DNA from 3 places in the Metabacillus dongyingensis genome. Region 1 is predicted to be linked to each of the others. Evidence: a T-box and tRNA genes for the amino acid it is inferred to sense, from the RefSeq annotation. Region 1 holds a T-box; the other regions hold tRNA genes.
What was found. The T-box of region 1 lies ahead of argS (arginine--tRNA ligase). A T-box ahead of a tRNA ligase gene usually reads a tRNA of that ligase, here a tRNA-Arg.

Region 1 (3,282 bases):
GATGATTGCTGAAGCCAAGAAACATATTGGAGTGCCTTACAGATGGGCTGGAAATACTCCTTCTGGATTTGACTGCAGCGGATTCATGTATTATGTACTGAACAAAGTGACGTCTGTTTCCCGTCTCAGCACTGCTGGATATTGGGACATCATGACGCCGGTCAGCTCTCCGCAAAAAGGTGACTTCGTTTATTTCACTACATACAAGGCAGGCCCGTCTCATATGGGAATTTATCTTGGTAATGGAGAATTTATTCATGCAAGTTCATCAGGTGTGACCATCTCTAAATTGGATAATTCCTACTGGAAAGCAAGATACCTTGGAGCAAAACGATATTTAAAGTAAGAAGCCATCAGGGCTTCTTTTTTTTGGCGAGGAACAAACTGCCTTCCAAAAGGATGAATGAACAAATCCATTCATATGATGGAAATAAAAAAAAACAGGAGGCGAAGTGGATGACGGCATTGCCTGCAGGTGTCATGACTCATAAGATAGCAGGGAAAAAGCTTACGATATTATATCCATCAATAACAGGTCCGCATGTATTGAGTCTGCAAAAAATCAATACGGACATCCTAAATAACGTTCAGAATCAGATTCGTTTTGGAGGGTATGACGGGGGAGTGCAAACCGACATGCAGGGCACCTATGAACTTAAGACGAATGAGCGGGACTTGTTAAGCTTAACGCTGCTGAATTATGTGTACAGCGGAGGCGCTCATGGCATGTCTTTTCTAAAAGGGCTGACATACGATACCCAGACAGGCAGGAAGTATAAGCTTCAGGATCTTTTTAAAATAGACAGCAACTATAAAGAACGATTATCTTCCATTATTAGTGAGCAGCTTAAAGAACGAGAGATTACATTACTCGATCCTCCCTTTAAATCAATTCGCCCGGATCAGGATTTTTATTTAGCTGATAAATCGCTTGTTATCTATTTTCAGCTCTATGAAATTGCAGCTTATGCTTATGGGTTTCTGTACTTTCCCATCTCCATTTATGACCTGCAGGATATCATCGATCCAGATGGTCCTCTTCCCAGATTATATGGATAGATAAAAATATCTTGCATTCCTCAAAGATTCGCATATAATAACCCTTAATAGAAAAAAATCCCATGAGGAAGAGAGTAATCATATCCAGTTCTTGAATCAGCGATTTAGGGAAGGTGAAAGCCTAAAATGAACGGAATGATGAAACGCACTTCCTAGGAGCCTGCCTGAACTTGGATAGTAGGGCATGCCGGTCGGCTGGCCGTTAAAACGCTTCGAGTGGTTCAGAAATGAACAATCAGAGTGGTACCGCGGGAAAATGCCCGTCTCTTTTATAGAAAAGAGACGGGCATTTTTATTTTATTTATAGGAGGACGAATTATGAAAAAGAGACTTGGGGCGATTATTTATAGAACTTTAAAAAACGATCTTACCTTTGATGAGATAATGGATGTCATTGAGATTCCAAAAGCAAAACAATTTGGAGATTACAGCTTTCCTTGTTTCGTTCTTGCTGCCGTCTATAAAAAAAATCCTCATCAAATTGCATTGGAGCTTGAAGGGAAGTTTCATGATGAGTTTATTACACAGGCAGCTGCTGCTGGACCCTACATTAACTTCCGCCTTAACCGGGAGATTGTAAGCAGGGAATGTCTGCAGACAATAGGACCATTTCAGAGCGCAGAAAAAACAAAAGTAATGACCATTGACTTTTCATCTCCTAATATTGCGAAGCCTTTCTCGATGGGACACCTTCGCTCAACGGTCATCGGCCAGGCAATTGCCAATCTTGGAGAGAGATGCGGCTATAACGTAATCAGAATCAATCATATTGGAGACTGGGGCACACAATTCGGCAAGCTGATTGCAGCTTATAAAAGATGGGGAAATGAAGAATCCGTCAAAGAGAATCCGATACAGGAGCTTTTTAGACTTTATGTAAAGTTTCATGAAGAAGCTGCCGTTTTTTCTGACTTAATTGAAGAGGGAAGAAGCTGGTTTAAACGTCTGGAGGATGGAGACACAGACGCATTAAAACTGTGGAAATGGTTCAGAGAAGTATCACTGGAGGACTTTCAGAGGGTTTATAAACTATTGGGCGTTCAATTTGATGCGTATAATGGCGAAGCATTCTACAATGATCAGTTATCGCATATCTCTGATTTGCTTGAGGAAAGAGGGCTGCTTAAACATTCTGAAGGTGCAATGGTAGTTCCTTTGGATAATGTGAATCTGCCGCCATGCCTGATCCGAAAAAGTGATGGAGCGACCCTTTATGCAACAAGAGATTTGGCTGCCGCCTTCTACAGAAAGGAAACATACAAGTTTAATAAGTCACTATATGTAGTGGGGATGGAACAATCGATGCATTTTAAACAGGTTTTTGCTGTTGTAGAGAAAATGGGCTTCAGCTGGCATAAAGATATTCATCATATTCCATTTGGATTCATTTTGAAGGATGGAAAGAAAATGTCTACAAGGAAAGGCAAAATCGTTCTTTTAGAAAAAGTAATAAAAGAAACGATATCTGCTGCAAAAGCAAATATTGAAATGAAAAATCCTGAGCTTGAAAACAAAGATGAAGTTGCAAGTGCGGTAGGAGTTGGAGCGATTATTTTTCATGATCTCAAAAATGACCGTACGACTAATATTGAATTTTCATTGGATGAAATGCTTAAGTTTGAAGGGGAGACAGGTCCATATGTGCAGTATACACATGCAAGAGCCTGCTCTTTATTAAGAAAAGGCAGCGGGATCAAGTCAGAGAAAACAAGAGCATTAACAGATGAGCATAGCTGGGAAGTGCAAAAATTGCTTGTTCAGTACGGGCAAGTCATTCAATCTTCATTTGAGAAGTATGACCCATCCATTCTTGCAAAATATTTACTGCATGTATCCAGGGTGTTTAATTCTTATTATGCTAAAGTGAAAATCCTGGAAGGAAATCAATCCCTCACGTCCAGACTTCTGCTTGTTCAATCAGTAAGAGATGTTCTGAAAGACGGGCTGAGCATCCTTGGAATCAAGGCTCCTGAAAAAATGTAGCGTTTGTATCCTCCGTTTTAAAATTCTCCTATTATGGCTATCATGCTAAAGAATTTTAAGATGGAGGGATTGGTAATGATCAGAAAAATGATTTTCACAGCATTAATCGCAGCTTCTTTAGGCATGAGCGCCTGTCAGGCTTCAACAGAATTTGAGACGAAAGAAGAATCACTGCCGGTCAGTGAAAAAGCAGTTGCGCCGGTAAACGTCGATATAATCAACAGCGAGGGTGTTGAAATT
Region 2 (3,282 bases), 1.7 Mb from region 1:
CAAAACAAAAAAACAGAACGGCCTTAGGCCGTTCTGCTGTATCTTCTTATTTATTATCAGGCATTGTATTGCGAGTCATCACTTTATCAATCAAGCCGTACTCAAGTGCGCGTTCTGCCGTCATGAAGTTGTCACGGTCTGTATCGCGAGCGATCACTTCCATTGGCTGGCCAGTGCGGTCAGCAAGAATTTGATTCAGCTTATCACGCAAGAACAAGATGCGTTTTGCAGCGATCTCAATTTCAGTTGCCTGTCCTTGAGCTCCGCCAAGAGGCTGATGAATCATAACTTCACTGTTTGGAAGGGCATAGCGTTTGCCTTTTGCGCCGGCTGCAAGGAGGAATGCTCCCATTGAAGCAGCCATACCGATGCAGATTGTTGATACTTGTGGTTTAATAAACTGCATTGTATCGTAAATCGCCATACCGGCTGTAATAGAACCGCCAGGGCTGTTAATGTAGATTGAGATGTCTTTCTCTGGATCTTCAGCTTCTAAGAACAAAAGCTGTGATACAATTGAGTTTGCCACGTTATCGTCAATTCCGCTTCCAAGCATAATAATGCGGTCTTTTAAAAGACGTGAGTAAATATCGTATGCACGTTCACCGCGGTTCGTTTGTTCAATAACTGTAGGTATTAAATTCATCGTATTTTCCTCCTTTTAAATAAAGGTAAATTTTATGTACTCTCATCATACAACTATGGTCAATAAAGGTCAAACGAAACGCTGTTCTTTAAAGCTTTTTCTTGCACCTTATACATATGTAGCAGTTGCTGACTGTAAACATGTTACCCAATTATTCTTTCTTTCAAACAGTTGAGTAAAGCTGTTTCATGCCTCATTTTTTCTGCGTATAATGAACTTCTATAGTGGTGTTTCCTTAGGAGGCTGTAACGTATGTATTCGGCAGGCTCTTTAAAATATCCTTTATATTTTCTTTCGGTGCTGACAAAAGGCATTCACTATTTCACCAGTCTGGTACCCTGCCGTCTTATGATCAGTCGTGCAGCACTTTTCGCTGAAATCTCTTCGGATGTATCCAGAAACGTACTATATGCAGTATAGATCCACATTGTTGCCTTAGAAATGAAAGTTACCCTGATCTAAATCACAGGCGAAAGAGGAACCATTTGAATATGATGTAACCTTTCATCGTCCATGTACTCCTTTGTTCTTTATCACTAATAATTCCTCGATTATCAGAGATTTATATCCTGAAAACCTCCGTTATCTTCAGGAGTTTAGTCATTTCAGCCTGCAGTATAAAAATACCGCTTGATACATAGGTTGTTTTTATCGTATAATAACGCTACTGACTAATTAACTTTTATATGCGCTCGTAGCTCAGTTGGATAGAGCGGTGGTTTCCGGTACCACGTCTGTCGGGGGTTCGAATCCCTTCGAGCGCGTCACTTATAGAAAGAGCTGGTTTTTTAATTAAACCAGCTCTTTCTTTTTTTGTTGGATTTACGCTAATAAAACTACTATGCGGCCGTCAAAGAATAGCAGGACGCCTATACGGAGTACAAGCTCGGGCACAAAGACTCCTTTTTCAGAACGGAGCTGAACACACGCATCTGCTATTTGAATTGCTAGATTCTTTCATAGATTCCTTAAAAATAGACTAATGAGCCAAGAGAGGCGCCTTTCCAAAAGGCGTCTCTCTATCATTTACTATAAAAAGGAGTGATAAAGATTGAGTGTTTCTCAAAAATATCAAATTGAACAGCGCTATATCCGTCTTGGAAATGCACGTTCAGGGGAAAAGCTGACTGGACCTCTATTTATAGTCTCTCACGAAACGGCAAATAACTCAGCTGATGCAGACGATCACTTTAATTATTTTAACAACTCTCAGCCGAGTGCTTCTGCTCATGCGTTTATAGATGATGATAAAATTCTTGAGATCATCCCATTAAATGAAAAAGCTTGGCATAATCTTTACCGGAACCCTGAAGATAATCAGCTCTTCGGTTATGATGCAAATGAAGCAGCTATTGCTGTTGAGCTCTGCCGCACTGGAGAATTCATTAAAGCTTATGACCGGTATGTATGGTACCACGCGTACCTTTGCCGCAGGTTCAATTTAAACCCTTCAACTAAAATAGTCGCACACAGCACACTTGATCCACGCCGAAGATTGGATCCGGACAGCTGGTTCAGTGGACATGGTGTGACTTGGGAAAAATTCATGAGTGATGTGCGTGTTTATTATGATGCATGGGGGAGCAGCGGAACGCCTATTAAAGTTGAACCGCCAAAGCAGGAAACAGGCACTGTGGTAGATGTCACCATTATACGAAGGGGAAACCGGGGCCCGGAGGTAACTTTTTTACAGAAAAAACTGATCTCACTGGGATATGCGCTCCCGAGATTCGGTGCAGACGGCACGTTTGGTGCGGAGACAGCAGCTGCGGTTAAAGAGTTTCAAAGAGATCAGAGAATAACGGCTGATGGAATCGTAGGGCCGGAGACCTTCAGCAAGCTGAATCGGGCAAAACCAAGACGTGGAAAACCGTATCCGGGTACTCTTTACAGATTGAAGTCTCCATATATGAAGAGCGCAAATATCGGAGAAATACAGCGAAAGCTTGGAGTAAAGGCAGACAATATTTATGGACCAATCACTGAGCGTGCAGTAAGGGATTTTCAGCGCAGGCAAAATCTTAAAGTTGATGGTATTGTAGGACCGCTGACATGGCGAAGGTTATTTCTGTAAGAAAAGTGTTTTTAGACGATTTAGACAGATATTGACACTGGGACCTTTAATGCCAATCCGATAAAAAAAGCCCCGCCAAGATAACCTAGGCGGGGCATGATTGAATGGAAACAGAAATAATATGTAAGAGTCCAGTAAGCCGCACTGGACAAGAAGTGTATATTGCCGTGCTTGACGACTCAACAATTCTTATTTTAAAGCATGTCGCGCTTTTTGTGAACAGGTAAATTTTTCAATTATTTATCGGATTTAATCGTAGTGTACGCCTCGTCCAAATTCTGAATCCGTTTTAAGACCACTGAGTTTTTTGTAAGCTGATCCTGAACCAGCGCTGATACGACAGATCGATAATAACGGTTCATGGCATCAAGCTTCGGAACTTGACCTTCATTCTGTTTAATGTGCTCTTTAAAATTTTGCTCAAAGTAGGGCACTGAAAATAATTCACTCATTGATATCTCTCCTTTGAAGTTCTTTCCATACAATGATGGACCGTTTTCGTGTAAAATGAGAAGCAGGGGGAACGAACTATGAATATGAAAGTCGGTTTATTTCAAGAGCA
Region 3 (3,282 bases), 930 kb from region 1:
ACACCATCTGTGATTACTTTTTCTCTGAAACACTCGAGCAGACGATTCGTATGCTCTCCAGGCTGCCCATCACCAATTTCCCTGCCGTCTACCTTTACTACAGCAATGACTTCAGCGGCAGTTCCAGTCAGGAAAACTTCATCCGCTGTATAAACATCATGTCTTGTGAAAGGTTCTTCACGCACATCGTAGCCAAGTTCTTCAGCTATTTCGATGATGACATTTCGGGTGACTCCTTCGAGTGCTCCCAAGTAACCAGGCGGGGTAAGAAGTCTTTTGTTTTTATAGATAAAGACGTTATCAGCAGATCCCTCTGCGACGTAGCCTTGATCATTCAGCATCAGCGCTTCGCTTACATTTGCGAGATGTGCTTCAATTTTTACAAGCACGTTGTTAAGATAGTTCAATGATTTTACTTTAGGACTTAAGACGTCCGGTCTATTCCGCCTTGTAGGAACTGTCACAATATCAATTCCTGTTTCATACAGATGTTTAGGGAAGATTGACAGGGGTTCTACAATAATGACAACATTTGCTTGCTTGCATTTATATGGATCAAGCCCAAGATCACCGACTCCTCTTGAGACAACAAGTCTGATATAAGCGTCATCTAAACCGTTTTTCTCAACGGTCTTTACCGTTAAATCCGTCATTTCCTCTTGCGTATAAGGCATGTTGAGTAATATGGATCTCGCTGACTCATACAATCTCTTCATGTGCTCATTTAATCTGAAGATGTTGCCGCTGTATACTCTGATTCCTTCGAAAATACCATCTCCGTAAAGGAATCCGTGATCATACACCGAAATTTTCGCATCTTCTTTTTTTACAAATTCATTATTCAGAAAAATCCATTGGTCACCCATAAAGAGCACACCTTTCTTTTAAAGTCTAAACGCGTTAATCAGTTGAATTCTAGTGTGTAAAAAAAATCCGTATAACGATTGTTATGGACTCTTTTAAGAACCTCACATGTTCATGTAACTTATATTTGAGCCTATATTACGCCCATTAAATAGCGGTGTCAACAGTCTTTTTTCGAATTGTTAGATAATTTAGATTTGTTTGTGAATTTGTATACGCTTACATGCCTGTCATAAAAGGAAATTCAATTTTTTGAAGTTTTTTTAAAGTTTTTTTCTGTGAGATTGTCTTACAAGGTTTTGGCTGATTTTATAAGGGGTAAATAGGGGAGAAAAAAATTTTTGAACTTATTTTTTATAGGATTTTTTATCATATCAGAATGAAATTTGTTAGAAAAAAAAGGATTTAAAAAGCGATTTTCAGCCTGCCAGAATATTACAAACTTTTTCCTGAGCGATTAGGTTTTTAAAATCAACAAAAAACTTCTTTCGATAAACCCGAAAGAAGTTGTATGTATAAAGTATGGCGTCCCAGGAGAGATTCGAACTCCCGACCAACGGCTTAGAAGGCCGTTGCTCTATCCACTGAGCTACTGGGACATGTTTTTTGTTAACATCGTTGATTATGTATCAGCGACATTTTTTATTATATGATCCATTAGATAAAAAGTCAATAACTTTTTCTAAAATTTTATGAAAGAGGGAAAAATATCCCTCTTTCATGATAAAGCCAGCTCAAACCTTTGTGAGAGGCCGGGTACAGGAGATCCGTCCAACTCAAAAAAGGTAACTTGTGCAGAATGATTTTGTATTTCTAATATAACATATGTTTTTTCAGTTCGCATCCGCGGAAGTCTAATGCTGCCAGGGTTAATAAAGAGGATATCATCGACATATTCCGCTCCCGCCATATGCGAGTGACCAAAGCAGACAATCTTCGCGCCATGCACAGCAGCACTGTACTTCAAATTCATAAGTGTCGACTTTACATTGTGCATATGACCATGAGCAACAAAAAATCGATATCCTTCCACATCTTCAATGACTTCATTTGCAAACCTTGCTTCTAAATCACAGTTTCCGCGTACAGAAGCATACCCCTGCATGGCAGGATGATCTGCCTCAAGTTCAGAATCCCCGCAATGAAACATCGCTTCTGTTTCCCCTTCATGGCGTTTTCTGATCTCCTGAAGCTCATCCGTTAAGCCATGGCTGTCACTGATTATTAAAACTTTCACGTTTAAAACTCCCCATCGTCAGGCATTAAGCAATTTTGCAAGCTTTTGCAGCGCAACTGCGCGATGGCTGATTTTATTTTTCTCTTCCTTTGTTAATTGCGCCATCGTTTTTGCTTTATCTTTCACTAAGAAAATGGGATCGTATCCGAATCCATTCCCGCCAACAGGCTCCTCTGTAATATAGCCCTCAACTGAACCTTCTACTGTGACGGTTTCACGGCCAGGTTCAGAGAGTGCCAGAGCGCACCGGAATCTTGCATTCCGTTCTTCCTTTGAAACACCCTTCAGCTTCAGCAGCACTTTTTCGATATTGGCTGCATCACTTTTCTCAGCTCCTGCATAGCGTGCTGAATAAACCCCAGGTTCACCGCCAAGATAATCTACTGATAGTCCGGAATCATCCGCAATGGCCATTTTTCCGTAAAGTTTTGAAATAGCCTCCGCTTTTAAAACGGCATTTTCTTCAAACGTTGAACCAGTTTCTTCAACTTCTGGCGAATCTTCAAGGTCCAGTAATGAAATGGCCTTTAGATCATACTGAGATAAGATTGATTGAAATTCAATTAATTTGCCTGCATTTTTCGTTGCAATAATAACTTCCTTCATAATGATTCATCCCTTTCCATCTTTTTGATCGATGATTTTTAGAGCTAAATCTCCAAGGGCCTCCATTTGAATAGAAATTAACGAGTTTATTCCTTTTTCAGCTAAATCAAGCAATTCATTCAGTTCTTCTCTTGAAAAAGTCGCTTCTTCTCCAGTTCCCTGAAGCTCAACGAATTTTCCTGAAGACGTCATGATGACATTCATATCCACTTCTGCTGATGAATCCTCAATATAGTTTAAATCTAAGATCTCTCCAAGCTTTGAATCCATTCCGACTGATGTCGCAGCCAGGAAATCCGTGATTGGCAGCGTGCTTAATTTCTTTTGGGACATCAGCTTTCCAAGTGCTAATGTCATAGCGACAAAAGCTCCGGTGATGGAAGCTGTTCGGGTCCCGCCATCTGCCTGGATCACATCACAATCAATCCAGATTGTTCGTTCCCCTAACTTTTCAAGATCAACAACCGCACGCAGAGCTCGTCCGATCAAGCGCTGAATTTCCATTGTCCGGCCAGTAATTTTACCTTTGGACGATTCTCTGATCGTCCGCTGTTCGGTAGCACGCGGCAGCATTG

Region 2: it encodes a tRNA-Arg, which carries the amino acid that the T-box ahead of argS (arginine--tRNA ligase) is inferred to sense. The anticodon was not compared.
Region 3: it encodes a tRNA-Arg, which carries the amino acid that the T-box ahead of argS (arginine--tRNA ligase) is inferred to sense. The anticodon was not compared.

What each region holds. Positions count from the first base shown of each region.
Region 1 is NZ_CP082944.1:2,825,700-2,828,981, reverse strand. It holds gene K8L98_RS14005 (C40 family peptidase) at 1-346, shown strand, start outside; gene K8L98_RS14000 (DUF3298 and DUF4163 domain-containing protein) at 457-1,059, shown strand; T-box leader at 1,113-1,330, shown strand; gene argS (arginine--tRNA ligase) at 1,378-3,042, shown strand; gene K8L98_RS13990 (superoxide dismutase family protein) at 3,118-3,282, shown strand, end outside.
Region 2 is NZ_CP082944.1:4,575,288-4,578,569, reverse strand. It holds gene clpP (ATP-dependent Clp endopeptidase proteolytic subunit ClpP) at 47-646, opposite strand; tRNA gene K8L98_RS22700 (tRNA-Arg) at 1,335-1,410, shown strand; partial or broken gene K8L98_RS22695 (peptidoglycan recognition protein family protein) at 1,698-2,213, shown strand; gene K8L98_RS22690 (peptidoglycan-binding domain-containing protein) at 2,193-2,720, shown strand; gene yvfG (protein YvfG) at 2,957-3,172, opposite strand; gene rpoN (RNA polymerase factor sigma-54) at 3,251-3,282, shown strand, end outside.
Region 3 is NZ_CP082944.1:3,760,554-3,763,835, forward strand. It holds gene ilvE (branched-chain-amino-acid transaminase) at 1-866, opposite strand, end outside; tRNA gene K8L98_RS18700 (tRNA-Arg) at 1,388-1,463, opposite strand; gene K8L98_RS18705 (metallophosphoesterase family protein) at 1,583-2,101, opposite strand; gene K8L98_RS18710 (XTP/dITP diphosphatase) at 2,120-2,707, opposite strand; gene rph (ribonuclease PH) at 2,714-3,282, opposite strand, start outside.